DNA from 2 places in the Microbacterium sp. UBA7513 genome. Region 2 is predicted to be linked to the other one. Evidence: riboswitches for the same ligand, from Rfam matches in the RefSeq annotation. Region 2 holds a riboswitch; the other holds the start of a gene.
What was found. A riboswitch is a leader RNA that binds a small molecule or an ion and turns the genes downstream of it on or off. The one in region 2 is predicted to bind thiamine pyrophosphate.
Positions count from the first base shown of each region.

Region 1: another riboswitch for thiamine pyrophosphate. It lies ahead of B2W79_RS08470 (ECF transporter S component); the one in region 2 lies ahead of thiM (hydroxyethylthiazole kinase).

Region 1 covers NZ_DLNJ01000016.1:9,634-17,108, forward strand. Annotated here, with positions in the region: gene B2W79_RS08460 (ABC transporter ATP-binding protein) at 1-1,267, shown strand, start outside; gene B2W79_RS08465 (D-alanyl-D-alanine carboxypeptidase family protein) at 1,326-2,813, opposite strand; TPP riboswitch at 2,884-2,995, shown strand; gene B2W79_RS08470 (ECF transporter S component) at 2,986-3,627, shown strand; gene B2W79_RS08475 (ABC transporter ATP-binding protein) at 3,627-5,081, shown strand; gene B2W79_RS08480 (energy-coupling factor transporter transmembrane component T family protein) at 5,078-5,869, shown strand; gene B2W79_RS08485 (glutamate decarboxylase) at 5,972-7,342, shown strand; gene B2W79_RS08490 (amino acid permease) at 7,352-7,475, shown strand, end outside.
Region 2 covers NZ_DLNJ01000039.1:13,346-20,820, forward strand. Annotated here, with positions in the region: gene B2W79_RS17530 (bifunctional hydroxymethylpyrimidine kinase/phosphomethylpyrimidine kinase) at 1-1,794, opposite strand, end outside; gene thiM (hydroxyethylthiazole kinase) at 1,791-2,639, opposite strand; TPP riboswitch at 2,631-2,724, opposite strand; gene B2W79_RS17540 (NAD-dependent epimerase/dehydratase family protein) at 2,732-3,703, opposite strand; gene pheT (phenylalanine--tRNA ligase subunit beta) at 3,924-6,428, opposite strand; gene pheS (phenylalanine--tRNA ligase subunit alpha) at 6,428-7,468, opposite strand.

The DNA.
Region 1 (7,475 bases), on a different contig from region 2:
CAAGGCCGAGAACGAGGAGCTGTTCCAGGCGAGCTTCAAGGCGCAGTTCCTCTCCGGCATCATCATGCCCGCGATGACCTTCGTCGGCAGCCTGACCTATGTCGGCATCGCGGTGCTCGGTGGCCTCATGGTCGCGAGCGGGCAGCTGCGCCTCGGCGACGTGCAGGCCTTCATCCAGTACTCGCAGCAGTTCACCCAGCCGCTGTCGGAGCTGGGCGGCATGGCCGCGGTCGTGCAGTCCGGCACCGCGTCGGCGGAGCGGGTGTTCGGCCTGCTCGATGCCGACGAGCAGGAGGCCGACGATCCTGATGCCCCCGCGCTTCGCGAGGGGGAGGGCGTGATCGAGTTCGAGAACGTCTCGTTCTCCTACTCGCCGGAGCGGCCGCTCGTCACCGATCTGTCGTTCCGCGTCGAACCGGGACAGACCGTCGCCATCGTCGGGCCGACCGGCGCCGGCAAGACGACGCTCGTGAACCTCATCATGCGGTTCTACGAGCTCAGCGGCGGGCGGATCACGCTCGACGGTCAGGACATCTCGACCATCACGCGCGACGAGCTGCGGTCCCGCACCGGCATGGTGCTCCAGGACCCCTGGCTCTTCGCCGGGAGCATCCGCGAGAACATCCGCTACGGGCGCTCGACCGCGACGGACGAGGAGGTGCTCGCCGCGGCGAAGGCGACCTACGTCGACCGCTTCGTGCACGCCCTTCCGGACGGGTACGACACCGTGCTCGACGAGGACGCGTCGAACGTCTCGGCCGGTGAACGCCAGCTCATCACGATCGCACGGGCCTTCGTGGCGCAGCCGTCGATCCTCATCCTGGACGAGGCCACATCGGCGGTCGACACCCGCACCGAGCTGCTGCTGCAGCACGCGATGGCCGCGCTCCGGCAGGGGCGCACCTCGTTCGTCATCGCGCATCGTCTGTCGACCATCCGCGACGCGGACCTCATCCTCGTGATGGAGCACGGCGACATCGTGGAGAAGGGCACGCACGACGAGCTCATCGCCGCACAGGGTGCGTACTGGCGCCTGTACCAGTCGCAGTTCGAGCAGGCGGCGACCGACCTCGACGCCGAAGCCGCGCTCACCGGCTCCTCGCCGGTCGTCGTGACCGGCGACGCGGACGAGGAGGCGAGCGCGCAGGAGCAGGCGACGGACGCGGTGGCCGGAGCGGCGGTCGGCGCCCAGCTCCCGGCGGCCGAGACCGCAGCGGCTCGGGCACTCCTCGACGACGGCGCTGACGGCTCCACGTCTCCGTCCTGACCCGCCTCACGAACGACGCCCCACTCCGGATCCGGAGTGGGGCGTCGTTCGTCAGCGCTCAGTCGTCTCCGGCGATGCCGAAGAGCTCGAGGGGGTGGGTGAGTCGCCACCACGGGCTCGGACCCTCCAGGTCCTCGTCGAGGACGAGGGCGGTCTCGGTGCTGTCGACGGGACCGGTCGTGGTCAGGGTGCCGACCGTCCCGTCCGCTTCGCGTTCCTCTCCGAGATCGAACACCGGCGTCGCCGTCGCGCTCGCTCCGTTCCACAGCACGACATCGGCGTCCTCACCGGCGACCACATCGACGCGCTCGCCCCAGACGGTGAGGACGCGCCCGACCACCGTGCCTGCCGGGACGGCCGGGCCCTGGGCCTGCAACGCTGCCTCCGTCTGAGCGAACAGGGCGCGGGTAAGGGCGAGGCGCGCCTCGTCGTCCTCCTGGTTCAATGCCGCGGCGTAGAGCCGGACCGTCGCGTCGCCGATGACGACGTCCTTGGCGGTCAACAGGTTCCAGCCGACGAGGGTGCCCGTCTTGATGCCGACGACTCCCGGATCGGCGAGCATGCCGTTCGTGTTCTCGACCGTCCCGGCCCCGGGCAGGTCGACGGACCGGGTGCCCACGATCTCGGCGAACACCGGATTCCGCATCGCCATCTCGCCCAGGGCCACGAGGGCCTCCGGGGTGGCGACGTTGCGCTCGTCGAATCCGGACGGCGTGACCACGGTGATGCCGGAGAGTCCGCGCTCGCCGAGCCAGACCTCGGCCGCGGCGGCGAACTCGCGGTCGGACCCCCAGATCTCCGACGCCAGCCGGTCGATGTAGTTGTTCGCCGAACCGAGCAGGGTGCCCTGCAGAAGCTGGTACTCGGTCAGCACTCCGCCCACCGGCACATCGAGCGCTGACTGATTGGCGATCCGATAGTCCCAGTAACGGATGCTGTCGGCGTAGGTGAAGGAGAACTCCGGGCCCTGTTCGCCGGGGGCCAGCGGCAGCCGGTCCAGCACCATGAGACTGCTGACGACCTTCGTGATGCTCGCGATGCTCACCGGAGCGGTGGTCGACGCCGCGGTGGTCATCCCGGCGATGCCGACCGCCCCGTCGCCGACCGCCGGCCAGGCGAGCGCGGCGGTGGGGGCGGCGACGGGGGTGAACTCGACCGCCTGGACGGTCGGGGCGATCTCATGCAGCGGCCAGAGCAGCGTGGTGCCGGCGTACGAGGCGACGAGGCCGGCGAGGACGCCGAGGGGGACGAGCAGGCCGGGTCCGGCGAACGCGGGCCGCAGCCGGGCGTCGCGCAGCAATCCCGTCTCCTCCTCCGTGCCGGCCGAGGCATCGAACTCGGGCGTCGATGAGGCCGCAGCGACGATCGACGGGTCCACCCAGGTCAGCGCGGTCGGCGGTGCCGAGGCATCGGCCCACGCCGCGGCTTCCGGAACCGGACCCGGATGATCGACCGCGGGCGCGGCGGATGCGGGTGCGGAGTCTTCGGGCCGCGCGTCGACGCCGACGCCGCCGGACGCCTCTTCAGGGGGATCGGAAGCGGTCACTCGCTTACGGTACCGAATCCGCCCCCGAATCCGCCGTGCGCGGGGCGGGACGCGCGGACGGTAGGATCGACAGCACAACCACGGGAGTCCGGCGAGCCGGGCTGAGAGGGAGCGAATCGCGCTTCGACCGTCGAACCTGATCTGGGTCATGCCAGCGCAGGGAGGAGTTCACATGAGTACGTCCACGTCCGCATCCCCGTCGAGGAACACCACGGCCGCTCCGGCGCGAGGCTACCTGCGCTGGCGCGTCATCGACATCGTCGTCGCCAGCGTCCTCGGTGTCGCCGCCGGTCTGATCTTCCTGGCCTGGAACGTCGGATACCTGGGGCCGAAGGCCCTGCTCGAGCCGTTGCTTCCCGGCCTCCAAGGGCTCCTCGACGGCCCGTGGCTCTTCGCGGGTGTGCTCGGCGGGCTCATCATCCGCAAGGCGGGTGCCGCGATCTACGTCGAGCTGCTGGCCGCCGTCGTCTCGGCGCTCATCGGCAACCAGTGGGGCGGCTTCCTCACGCTCGAGGCGGGTCTCGTGCAGGGTCTCGGCGCCGAGCTGGTCTTCCTGCTGTTCTTCTACCGCCGCTGGTCGCTGCCCGTCGCGATCCTCGCCGGGGCCGGTGCCGCGCTCGCGGGCGGCATCAACAACCTCGTCCTCTGGTATGCCGGCTCCGGTCCCGCCTTCACGACGATCTACCTCGTGAGCACCGTGATCTCCGGGGCGGTCATCGCCGGTGCGCTGTCGTGGGTGCTCGCCTGTGGCATCGCGGCGACCGGGGCTCTGGACCGGTTCGGCTCCGGGCGCGAGGCGCGCGTCCGCGTCTGATGTCCGGGCAGTTCGCTCCCGCCGGCGTCGAGGCCCGTGGCTGGGGCTGGCGACACGCGAGCCGCCTCGCCTGGGCGCTGCGCGACGTCTCGTTCCGCATCGAGCCCGGCGAGCGCGTGCTCGTGCTCGGCGCCTCCGGCGCGGGGAAGTCGACGCTGCTGCACGGTCTCGCCGGTGTGCTCGGCGGTGAGGAGGAGGGGGAGAGCGAAGGCGCGCTGCTCGTCGATGGCGAACCCGCCGCGGCGGCCCGCGGGCGGGCCGGGCTCGTGCTCCAGGACCCCGACTCGCAGGTGATCCTCGCCCGTGCCGGCGATGACGTCGCCTTCGGGTGCGAGAACCTCGGGGTGCCGCGTGCCGAGATCTGGCCCCGCGTCGAGGCCGCGATGGCCGGCGTCGGACTGGACGTGCCGCTCGATCACCCGACCGCGGCGCTCTCCGGCGGTCAGAAGCAGCGCCTCGCCTTGGCCGGCATGCTGGCGATGGGCCCCGGGCTGGTGCTGCTCGACGAGCCGACGGCGAACCTCGATCCGGAGGGCGTGCGCGAGGTCAGGGAGGCGGTGGAGCGGATGCTCGCCACGCGTCCCGCCACCCTCGTGGTCGTGGAGCATCGGCTCGAGGTGTGGTTGCCGCTCCTCACGCGGGTCATCGTGCTGGGGGCCGGCGGGGTGGTGGCGGACGGCACTCCCGCGGATGTGCTCGGTGCGCAGGGCGAGCGCCTGGCCGCGGACGGCGTCTGGGTGCCCGGCCGGCCGCCCGCCGAGCCGTCGGCACCGCGGGCGGCCCCCGGGGAGGTGCTGCTGTCGGCGCGCGGCCTCGCGGTCGCACGGGTGAAGGGACGTCCGGTGGCACACGGCATCGACCTGGAGGTGCGTGCGGGTGAAGCGGTCGCGATCACCGGGCCCAACGGTGCAGGCAAGTCCACGCTGGGTCTGACCCTCGCCGGACTCCTCCCTCCCGTCAGCGGCGCCGTGTCCGCGGCCCCGGTGCTCGCGCAGGGGGCGGATCCGTCGCCGATCCGCTGGGCTTCCCGCGAGCTCCTCACGCGGATCGGGATGGTGTTCCAGGAGCCGGAACATCAGCTCCTCGGCAAGACGGTGCGCGAGGAGCTCGCGGTGGGCCCCCGCGCCCTGGGTCTTTCCGAAGGCGAGATCGAGGCCCGTGTCGACGAGCTGCTCGACCGGCTGCGGCTGGCGCATCTGGGGGCCGCGAATCCGTACACGCTCTCGGGTGGAGAGAAGCGCCGGCTCACGGTCGCGGCCGCGATCGCCACGCGACCCCGGGTGCTGATCCTCGACGAGCCGACGTTCGGTCAGGACGCCCGCACCTGGGCCGAGCTCGTCGCGATGCTCGCCGCCCTGCGGGACGAGGGCTCCGCGATCGTCACCATCACCCACGATCTCGACGTGGTGCGCGCCCTGCACGCCACGCGGTTCGCGCTGGGGGCGTCGGCATGACGGCTCTCGCCCCCGCGCCCACCCGCACCGGCGTCGTCGCCCGGATCAATCCGGTCGCGAAGCTCGGGGTCAGCGCGCTCATCGCCGTGCCGCTGGTCCTCACCCTCGACCCGGTGTCGGCGGCTGTCGCGCTGGTGCTCGAGGCGGTGCTGTTCCTCTTCGCCGGCATCGGCTGGCGGGAGTTCTGGGTGCGCACGTGGCCGGTCTGGCTCGCGGCGCCGCTGACCGGTCTCACCATCGCCCTCTACGGCGAGACGAGCGGCGCCGTCTACGTCGACTGGTTCGTGCTCCGCATCAGCGAGGGGTCGCTCGCGCTCGCCGTCGCCACGATGCTCCGGGTGCTCGCGATCGCCCTGCCCTCGGTGGTGCTCTTCATCACGGTCGATCCCACGGACCTCGCCGACGGCCTCGGGCAGATCCTTCGGCTTCCGGCCCGTTTCGTGCTGGGTGCGCTCGCCGGCCTGCGCATGGCCGGACTGTTCCTCGACGATTGGCGCGCCCTCGAGCTCGCCCGCCGGGCGCGCGGCGTCGCCGACCGCGGACGCATCCGCCGCTTCCTCGGCATGGCCTTCGCCCTGCTCGTGCTGTCGATCCGCCGCGGCGCCAAGCTCGCGACCGCGATGGAGGCACGCGGCTTCGGGGCGGCGGGACGGCGGACGTGGGCGCGGGAGTCGCGCTTCGGCGCGCCGGAGTGGATTCTGCTCGCCGTCGGGGCCGCGATCTCCGCGACGGCGATCGCCGCTGCGGTCGCGACCGGCGCCTGGAACTTCATCCTCGGGCCGTCCTGACCCTCACCCCTTTCGGACGAGGGCCCGTAGAGGTGGCGCGAGTGGCCGGTCTAGCGTCCGCTGGAGACAGTGCCAATCGACACCGACCGAAAGGGACGTCCCATGAGCATCTCCTCCGCCGACGACCAGCCGCTCTTCACGCGGCCGGGTGAGGCCACCGTCGCACCGCGACACGTCATCCCGGATTCCGAGTCGCTTCCCGCGACGGCGAAGCAGATCGTCGAGGACGAGACCATCCTCGACGGCAACGCGCGCCTCAACCTCGCCACCTTCGTCAGCACCTGGATGGACGACGAGGCGAAGCAGGTCTACATGGCCTCCTTCGACAAGAACATGATCGACAAGGACGAGTATCCGCAGACCGCCGCCATCGAGGACAACTGCTGGCACATGCTCGCGAACCTCTGGAAGGCGCCGGACGCGGCGAAGAGCATCGGCACCTCGACCATCGGCTCCTCCGAGGCGTGCATGCTCGGCGGTCTCGCGTTCAAGCGTCGCTGGCAGCAGGCCCGCCGTGCCGCCGGCAAGGACACCTCCACGCCGAACCTCGTGATGTCGAGCGCCGTGCAGGTGTGCTGGGAGAAGTTCTGCAACTACTTCGACGTCGAACCGCGCTACGTGCCCATCAGCGAGGAGCACAAGACGCTCGACGGACACGACCTCGAGAAGTACGTGGACGAGAACACCATCGGGGTCGTCGCCATCATGGGCGTCACCTACACCGGCATGTACGAGCCGGTGGCCGAGATCGCCGCGGCGCTGGATGCGATCCAGGAGAAGACGGGTCTCGACATCCCGATCCACGTGGACGGCGCCTCGGGCGCGATGATCGCCCCGTTCCTCCAGCCCGACCTGGTCTGGGACTTCCGGTTGGAGCGCGTGCACTCGATCAGCACCTCGGGGCACAAGTACGGTCTCGTCTACCCCGGTCTCGGCTGGGTGGTCTGGCGCGACGCGCAGTGGCTGCCGGAGGACCTGGTGTTCCAGGTGAGCTATCTCGGCGGGGAGATGCCGACCTTCGCCCTGAACTTCTCCCGCCCTGGCGCTCAGGTGCTGCTGCAGTACTACCTGTTCCTCCGCCTCGGGTTCGAGGGCTACCGGGCCGTGCAGCAGGCCTCGCAGGACGTGGCGAAGTTCCTGTCCGCGGGGATCGCGAAGCTCGACGCGTTCGAGCTGTGGAACGACGGGAGCGACATCCCCGTCTTCGCCTGGCGCCTGAAGGACGGGCACACCGACAAGTGGACGCTCTACCACCTGCAGGATCGGCTCCGGATGCGCGGCTGGCTCGTGCCCGCCTACCCCATGCCCGCGGATCTCCAGGACCTCACGGTGCAGCGGATCGTCGTGCGCAACGGACTCAGCATGGATCTGGCCGCCGAGTTGCTCGACGCCATCACCGCCGAGGTGGCCCACCTCGACGCGCTCACGGTTCCCATGCCGTCCGACCACCCCGACTCGGCGTTCCACCACTAGGGGGCCGACATGTCCGCCCCGCAGTCCGGTGCCGCCGGCGCCGCCTCCACGCCGCGCATCTCCCGTCCCGCCGTCGCCGTCCTCGGCATCGGCCAGCTCGCCCTGCTCACCCTCGTCGTCGTGGCGAGCCTGC
Region 2 (7,475 bases):
CGGCGCGGGGTCCGTCGCGAAGGTGGCGCCACTCACGCCGGTCTCCGGTGTCAGCCACGACGCGTGCAGCTCCAGCTCGCCGCGGATCGCGCCGTGGGCGGCCTCAGCCCAGAACGCCTGCTCGTCGGGGGTCGGGGCGAGGCGCGACGCCTCCGCGAGCACCCGGGCGTACTCGCGGAGGTAGAGGGCGTCCTGCGCGAGGTAGAAGACGAAGGCATCGCGGTCGAGAGTCCCCTCGGCGAGCGCGCGCACGAAGGGCAGCGCATCGATGTCGCGGCGGATCGCGGCGGTCTCCTCCCACCAGGCCGCAGCCACCTCCTCCGGCGTCGGCCGGGTCTCGGCCCCGCCGCGCGCCCAGAGCCCCGCGAGATGATGGATCGGGCCGTGTCCTCGCCCGACGTTCAGGTCGTCCGCCGCGCGGAGGGCCTCCCGCAGCCAGGCGCGCGCGGCGCGGACCGCGGACGCCGGATCGTCGCCCCTCGCCAGTCGTGTGGCCAGAGCCGCGGACAGCGAGCAGCCGGTCCCGTGGGTGTTCTGCGTCATGATGCGTGCCCCGGGGAACTCCGCGTGCTCTCCCGCCGCGGCATCGATCAGGGCGTCCGGCGCCTCGTCCCCCGGCAGGTGACCGCCCTTCACGAGCACCGCGGTCCCCGTGGCCGCCGACAGCTCCTGCGCCGCGGCGAGCGCGTCCGTCCAGTCGGCCACCTCGTGACCGACGAGCACCGCCAGCTCGGCGAGGTTCGGGGTGACCACGGTCGCCAGAGGCAGCAGGTCCCGGAGCTCCCGCTCGGCATCGGCCTGGAGCAGCCGGTCCCCCGAGGTCGCGATCATGACCGGGTCGAGCACGACGATCGGGGGCTGGGTGTCCCGGAGCCACGCGGCGACCGTCCGGATCACGTCGACGTCCGCGAGCATGCCGATCTTCACGGCGTCGATGCGGATGTCGTCGGCGACGGCGTCGAGCTGCGCGCGCAGGAACTCCGCGGGAGGGACGTGCACGGCACGGACGCCGCGCGTGTTCTGGGCGGTCAGGGCCGTGAGGGCGGCCATGCCGTAGCCCCCGTGCGCGGCGATCGCCTTGAGGTCGGCCTGGATGCCTGCGCCGCCGGACGGATCGCTGCCGGCGATGCTGAGCACATGCGGCACCGCCCGTCCGAGCCACCGCCGACGGAAGGCCGCGGCGGCGGCCCGCGGGTCGTCCGCCGCGCACAGCGCCGAGACCACCGCGATCCCGGCGGCACCGGCCGCGCGCAACGCCCCCGTGTCGTCGAGGTCCACCCCGCCGATCGCGACGCACGGCAGCGCACTGCGCGCGGCGAAGGCGGCGAAGCCGGCGATGCCGAGAGGGTCCGGGTGGTCGGGCTTCGTGCGCGTGGGGCGGATCACGCCGACCCCGAGGTAGTCGACCGTCCCCGGCGGCAGCGCGTTCACGGCATCGAGATGGGCAGAGGTGTTCGCGGTGAGCCCGATCAGGGCCTCCGGGCCGAGGAGCTCGCGCGCGCGGAGCACCGAGGCGTCCGCCTGGCCGAGGTGCACCCCGTCCACCCTGGCACCGCGGCGACGGGCCTCGACGGCCGCATCGAGGCGATCGTTCACGACGAGCAGCGCGCGACCGTCGATGGCAGCGGACAGAGCAAGGAGCTGGTCGACGGTCTCCTCGTCCGTCGCCTCCTTGTCGCGGAGCTGCACGATGCGGACCCCACCCGCCACGGCCTCGCGGACCGTCTCGACCACCCCGCGTACGCCGCACAGCGACCGATCGGTGACGAGGTAGAGGGACAGGTCGACGGTCATCGGGCCTCCTCCTCGACGCGGGCGCGGGCACGGAGGTCCCCCGGCGTCACGGCGGACAGGGCGTCGAGCAGTCCGACGGCGAAGCTGCCTGGTCCGCGGGAGGTCTCCGCCGCCTGCTCGGCCGCGACCGTGTAGACGAGGGTGGCCGCGGCTACCGCCGTCAGCGCGTCGGTCCCGGTACCGCGGGCCGCCCCGAGGAAGGCCGCCATCACGGCCCCCAGCGCGCAGCCGCCGCCGGTCACCCGCGTGAGCAGCTCGTGCCCGTTGGCGATGCGGATCACCCGTTCCCCGTCGGTGAGGAGGTCGACCGGACCGGAGACGGCGACCACGGAGCTGTGCCGGTCGGCGAGCTCCCGCGCCGCCGCTGCCGCCGCCTCGGTCCCGTCCGTCGCGTCGACACCCCGGCCGCCGCTGCTGTGTCCGGCCAGCGCGAGGATCTCCGACGCGTTGCCGCGGAGGGCGGTGGGGCGCAGCGCGGCCAGCTCGTGGGCCAAGGCCGTCCGCACCGGGAGGGTGCCGATCGCGACGGGATCGAGCACCCACGGCGTGCCGGCGGCGCGCGCTCCCGCCACGGCCTCCCTGCTCGCCTCCCGCTGCTCCGGGGTCGGCGTGCCGAGATTGATGAGGAGCCCCGAGGCGGCAGCGGCGAACGGCTCGGCCTCGCCGACGATGTCGACCATGGCCGGCGCCGCCCCGAGCGCCAGCAGCACGTTGGCGGTGAACCCCGTCACCACGGCGTTCGTGACGCAGTGCGTCAACGGTGGCGTAGCCCTGACCTCCTCCCGCAGCCTTCCCGCCGTGACGGCGAGGTCGAGGACGGATTGCGGACGCACAGGATCGCTCATGGGCGACATCCCTTCGCTAGTACGAACTAGATCAGGTTCGACGGGTGTGATCTCAGCCGCGGATGCGGCACCCCGTGTCACTGCCTCGCAGTCTAGCGAGCGAGGGCGTCGAGCAACGCCCGCTCCTCCGTCCGTGTGAGCCCGGCGCGGCGCTCCCGGTCCACGCCCCGTTCGCGCTCGTCCGCCACGACGCGTTCCACCGTCTCGTCGAGGGGGCGGAGCGTGCCTCCGCTGCGGCGATACCGCGCGTTCGAGCGGGTCATGAACCCGCGCATCCCGGGTGGCAGCCACAGCGGCAGCGACCGCGGTCCCGCCCAGTAGGCGACGCCTTCCGCGACGAGACGCTCCTCCGTGCCGACGACGAGCGGCCCGGTGTGCCCGGTGGCCGCGCGCACGGTCTGCAGCACGTCATCCAGCTCGCGCACGTCGCCGGTCGCGTTCACGGCACCGGTGACGGTGGCGGACAGGACGAAGGCGGCGACGTCCTCGACATCGATGATCTGCGCCCCGCGCCCGTCGAGCGGCGGGAGCAGAACCGGCTCGTCCAGGGCCCGGAGGAACGCCGCGGCCCAGTAGCCGAAGCGATCGCTGGGGTCGCCGTCGCCGACGATGAGGCCGGGACGGACGAGGAGCGCACGGTCACCGAGGCTCTCCTGCACGGCGTCCTCCGCCGCGGCCTTCTCCCGCGCGTAGTCGTCGTCCTCACCGGCCTGCGCCGCCGGGTGCCGCGGGGCCGACTCGTCGGTCCCGACCGTCTCGTCGTCGTGGTATACCGACATCGACGAGATGTACGTCCACCGGGCGGCACGGTCGCCGAGTGCGCGGACCGCCCCGGAGACGTGATCGACGCGGGAGGAGACGTCGACGACGTGGTCCCAGTCGGTGCGCGAGACGACGTCATAGGCGTCCTCGTCGTCGCGGTCGGCGAGCACGAGGGTCGCTCCCGGTGGCGACGGCCGCCCGCCGCGGGCCAGGCAGGTCACGGTCGCCCCCGCCCCGAGCGCCTGCGCGGCGATGCGCCCCGACAGCCATCCGGTTCCCCCCAGGATCAGCACATCCGTCATGTGCCCATGTCATCAGGATCGACGACTCGGGGGAAGGGTCTCCGTTCAGAGCGGAGCGGCAGGACAGGCCATCACGCGAGCACAGACCCTCACGCGAGCACAGGCCACCCCGCGAACACAGGCCATGACGCGAGCACAGGCCCCCGGCACTGCTGTCACCTGATGCCACGCGAACGCCTGATGCCGCGCGACCTCCCGAGGAACCCGCACGGCATCAGGATCAGTCGCGGAGGGCGGCGCCGAAGCGCTCCGCGGCGACGGCGACGCCCGCCATCTTCGCCTCGGAGGCCTCCGCGGCGGTCAGCGTGCGGTCGTCGGCGCGGAAGCGCAGGGCGAACGTCAGCGACTTCGATCCCTCGGGCACGCCCTCGCCGCGGTAGTCGTCCACGAGCCGGACGGACTCCAGCAGCGCGCCAGCGCCCTCGGCGAGAGCCGCGCGGACCTCGCCCGCCGGCACCTCGGCCGGGAGCGTGAGCGAGACGTCCTGCGTCGCGGCCGGGAACGTGGAGAGCGATGCTGCCACGATGCGTCCTCCGGCGAGCGTGAGCAGCCGGTCGAGGTCCAGCTCCAGCACGGTGGCGCGACCCGGCAGATCGGCCTCCTCGGCGACGGCCGGATGAAGCTCGCCGACGTAGCCGACCTCCTCGCCCCCGGCGACGAGCGCACCGGTGCGTCCGGGGTGGAGTGCGGCGCGCTGTGTCTGCACGACGTCGATCTCGATGCCCGCGGCGGCCCCGATCACGCGGACCGCGTCGAGCGCCTCGACGAGCCCGGCGGCTTCGGCGGCACGACCCGGCTGACGCGGCGACACATTGCCGGTCAGCAGCACCGCGACGTGACGCTCCTGCGGCGGGATGGAGGCGTCGAGCGCGGCGAGCACCTCATCCGAGGGTCGGACACCCAGCGGCGGGACCTCGGCGGTGCCGTACTCCACGCCGGGCTCAGGGACGAACACGGCGCCGGTCTCGAACAGCGCAAGATCCGTGAGCCCGCGCGAGATGTTGCGGTGCGCGGTCTGCAGCAGACCGGGGATGAGCGAGCGCCGCAGGAACGGCACCTGCCCGTCGAGCGGGTTCGCGAGGCGGATGCTGGGCAGGTGCTCGCCGGACGCGGAGCCGTGCAGATCGTTCTGCGCCTCGCTCGTGAACGGGAACGCCGGAGTCTCGACGAACCCCGCGGCCGCGAGAGCGTTCGCCACGCGTCGACGCCCCTGCTGGTGGGCCGTGAGGCCGCGACCGGACGGCGGAGTCGGCAGCACCGCGGGGATGCGGTCGAGCCCGTGGATGCGGGCGACCTCCTCGGCGAGCGTCCACTTGTCGGTGAGGTCGGGGCGCCAGGTCGGCGGGATGACCGTCCAGCCGTTCTCCGCCGCGGTGACCTCCGCGCCGATCGTCGTGAGTGCGCCGGTGATCTCGTCGTCGGTGTAGTCGACGCCGATCAGCCCCTGCACGAAGCCGCGCGGGAGCTCGATCTCGGCGACGAAGACCTCGGCGAAGAGCGCGCCACCTTCCTCCGTGAGCGTGCCACCGGCGAGCTCGACCATGAGGTCGGCTGCGCGCCGGGCCGCGACGAAGGGGATCAGCGGGTCGACGCCCCGCTCGAAGCGCTTGGACGCCTCGCTCGGGAGCTTGTGCCGGCGGGCCGTGCGGGCGATGGTCGTCGCGTCGAAGGTCGCCGCCTCGATGAGCACGTTCCGCGTGGTGTCGCTCATCTCGGTGGTGCCGCCGCCCATGACACCGGCGAGGCCGATGGGACCGGAGTCGTCGGTGATGAGGAGGTCTTCGACGTGCAGCTTCCGCTCCACGCCGTCGAGCGTGGTCATCTTCTCCCCCGGCGTCGCGCGACGGACGGTGATGCCGCCCGTGAGCTTGTCGAGGTCGTAGCCGTGCAGCGGCTGCCCGAGCTCGAGCATGACGTAGTTCGTGATGTCGATGAGCACACCCAGCGGACGCATGCCTGCGAGGCTCAGGCGCGCGATCATCCACGGCGGGGTGGGCCGCGACGGATCGACGTCGCGCACGACCCTGGTGACGAACTCGCTTGCGCCGACCCGGCCGCGCACCGGCGCCTGGTCGTCGACCACGGCCGTGTGTCCGGAACCGGGCTGCAGCTCGGCGAAGTCGCGCTCGGCGGGGTCGCGGAAGGCCGCCCCCGTGGCGTGGGAGTACTCACGGGCGATGCCGCGCACCGAGAAGGCGTAGCCGCGGTCCGGCGTGACGTTGATCTCCACCGCGACGTCGTCGAGGCCCAGCAGCGCGATCGCGTCCGTGCCGACGGGGGCATCGATCCCGAGGTCGCTCAGCACGACGATTCCGTTGTGCTCGTCGCCGAGCCCCAGCTCGCGCGCGGAGGCGATCATGCCGTCGGAGACGTGACCGTAGGTCTTGCGGGCGGCGATGGGGAACGGCCCGGGAAGGACAGCGCCGGGCAGGGTCACGACGACCTTGTCGCCGACGCCGAAGTTGTGCGCGCCGCAGACGATCCCGCGGACGCCGCCGTGCTCGGGACCGACGTCGACCTGGCACCAGTTGATGGTCTTGCCGTTCGACTGGGGCTCCGGCTCGAGCGAGACGACCTGGCCGACCACCACGGGACCCGTGATGTCGAAGCGGTGCACGTCCTCCTCTTCGAAGCCGACGGTCACCAGCGCCGCGAGGACGTCCTCGGGCGTGGCCTCCGCTGCCAGATCGACGTACTCACGCAGCCACGAAAGCGGGACGCGCATCACACCACCATCCCGTACTGCTCGCTGAAACGGACGTCGCCCTCGGCCATGTCGCGCATGTCCTGCACATCGCTGCGGAACATCAGGCCCCGCTCGATGCCCATACCGAACGCGAAGCCGCTGTACACCTCCGGGTCGATCCCGGCCGCGCGCAGCACGTTCGGGTTGACCATGCCGCAGCCGCCCCACTCGATCCAGCGCGCGCCGCCCTTGAAGGTCGGGTGCCACAGGTCGAGCTCGGCGGAGGGCTCGGTGAAGGGGAAGTAGTTCGTGCGGAAGCGGGTCTTGGCCTCCGGGCCGAAGAGCTGCTTCGCGAAGTGGTCGAGCGTGCCCTTGAGGTGCGCCATCGTGATGCCCTTGTCGACGACCAGGCCCTCGAACTGCGTGAAGACCGGGAGGTGCGTGGCGTCGAACTCGTCCGTGCGGTACACGCGGCCCGGGCACAGCACGTAGATGGGGACCTCGCGGTTCAGCATCGACCGCACCTGCACCGGGCTCGTGTGCGTGCGCATGACGAGGTGGCGCGAGGTCGGGTCGACGTAGAAGGTGTCCTGCTCCTGGCGGGCGGGGTGATCGACGTCGAAGTTCAGGGCGTCGAAGTTGAACCACTCGTGCTCGAGCTCCGGCCCCTCTGCGATCTCCCACCCCATGCCGACGAAGATGTCCTCGACGTGGTCCTGCAGGAGAGCGAGCGGGTGCCGGGCGCCGACGCGCGTCCGCGACGGGACGGCGGTGATGTCGACGCGCTCGGCCTCCAGGCGCGCGGCGACCTCGGCGGCGGCCAGCTCGGCCTCCTTCGCCGCGAGCGCCTGGTTCACACGACCGCGGCCCTGGCCGACGAGCTTGCCGAATGCGGCCTTGTTCTCGGGGGCGACCTGGCGCATCGAGGCGTTCAGGACCGCGAGCGGCGATCCCTCCGCGACGTGCGCCGCACGGGCGGCTTTCAGCGCGGCGGTGTCGGCGGCCGCGTCGATCGCCGCGAGGGCGTCGGCGACAGCGGCTTCGACCGCTTCGGGGGTGATTTCCGGAGACTCTGACACGGGAGTC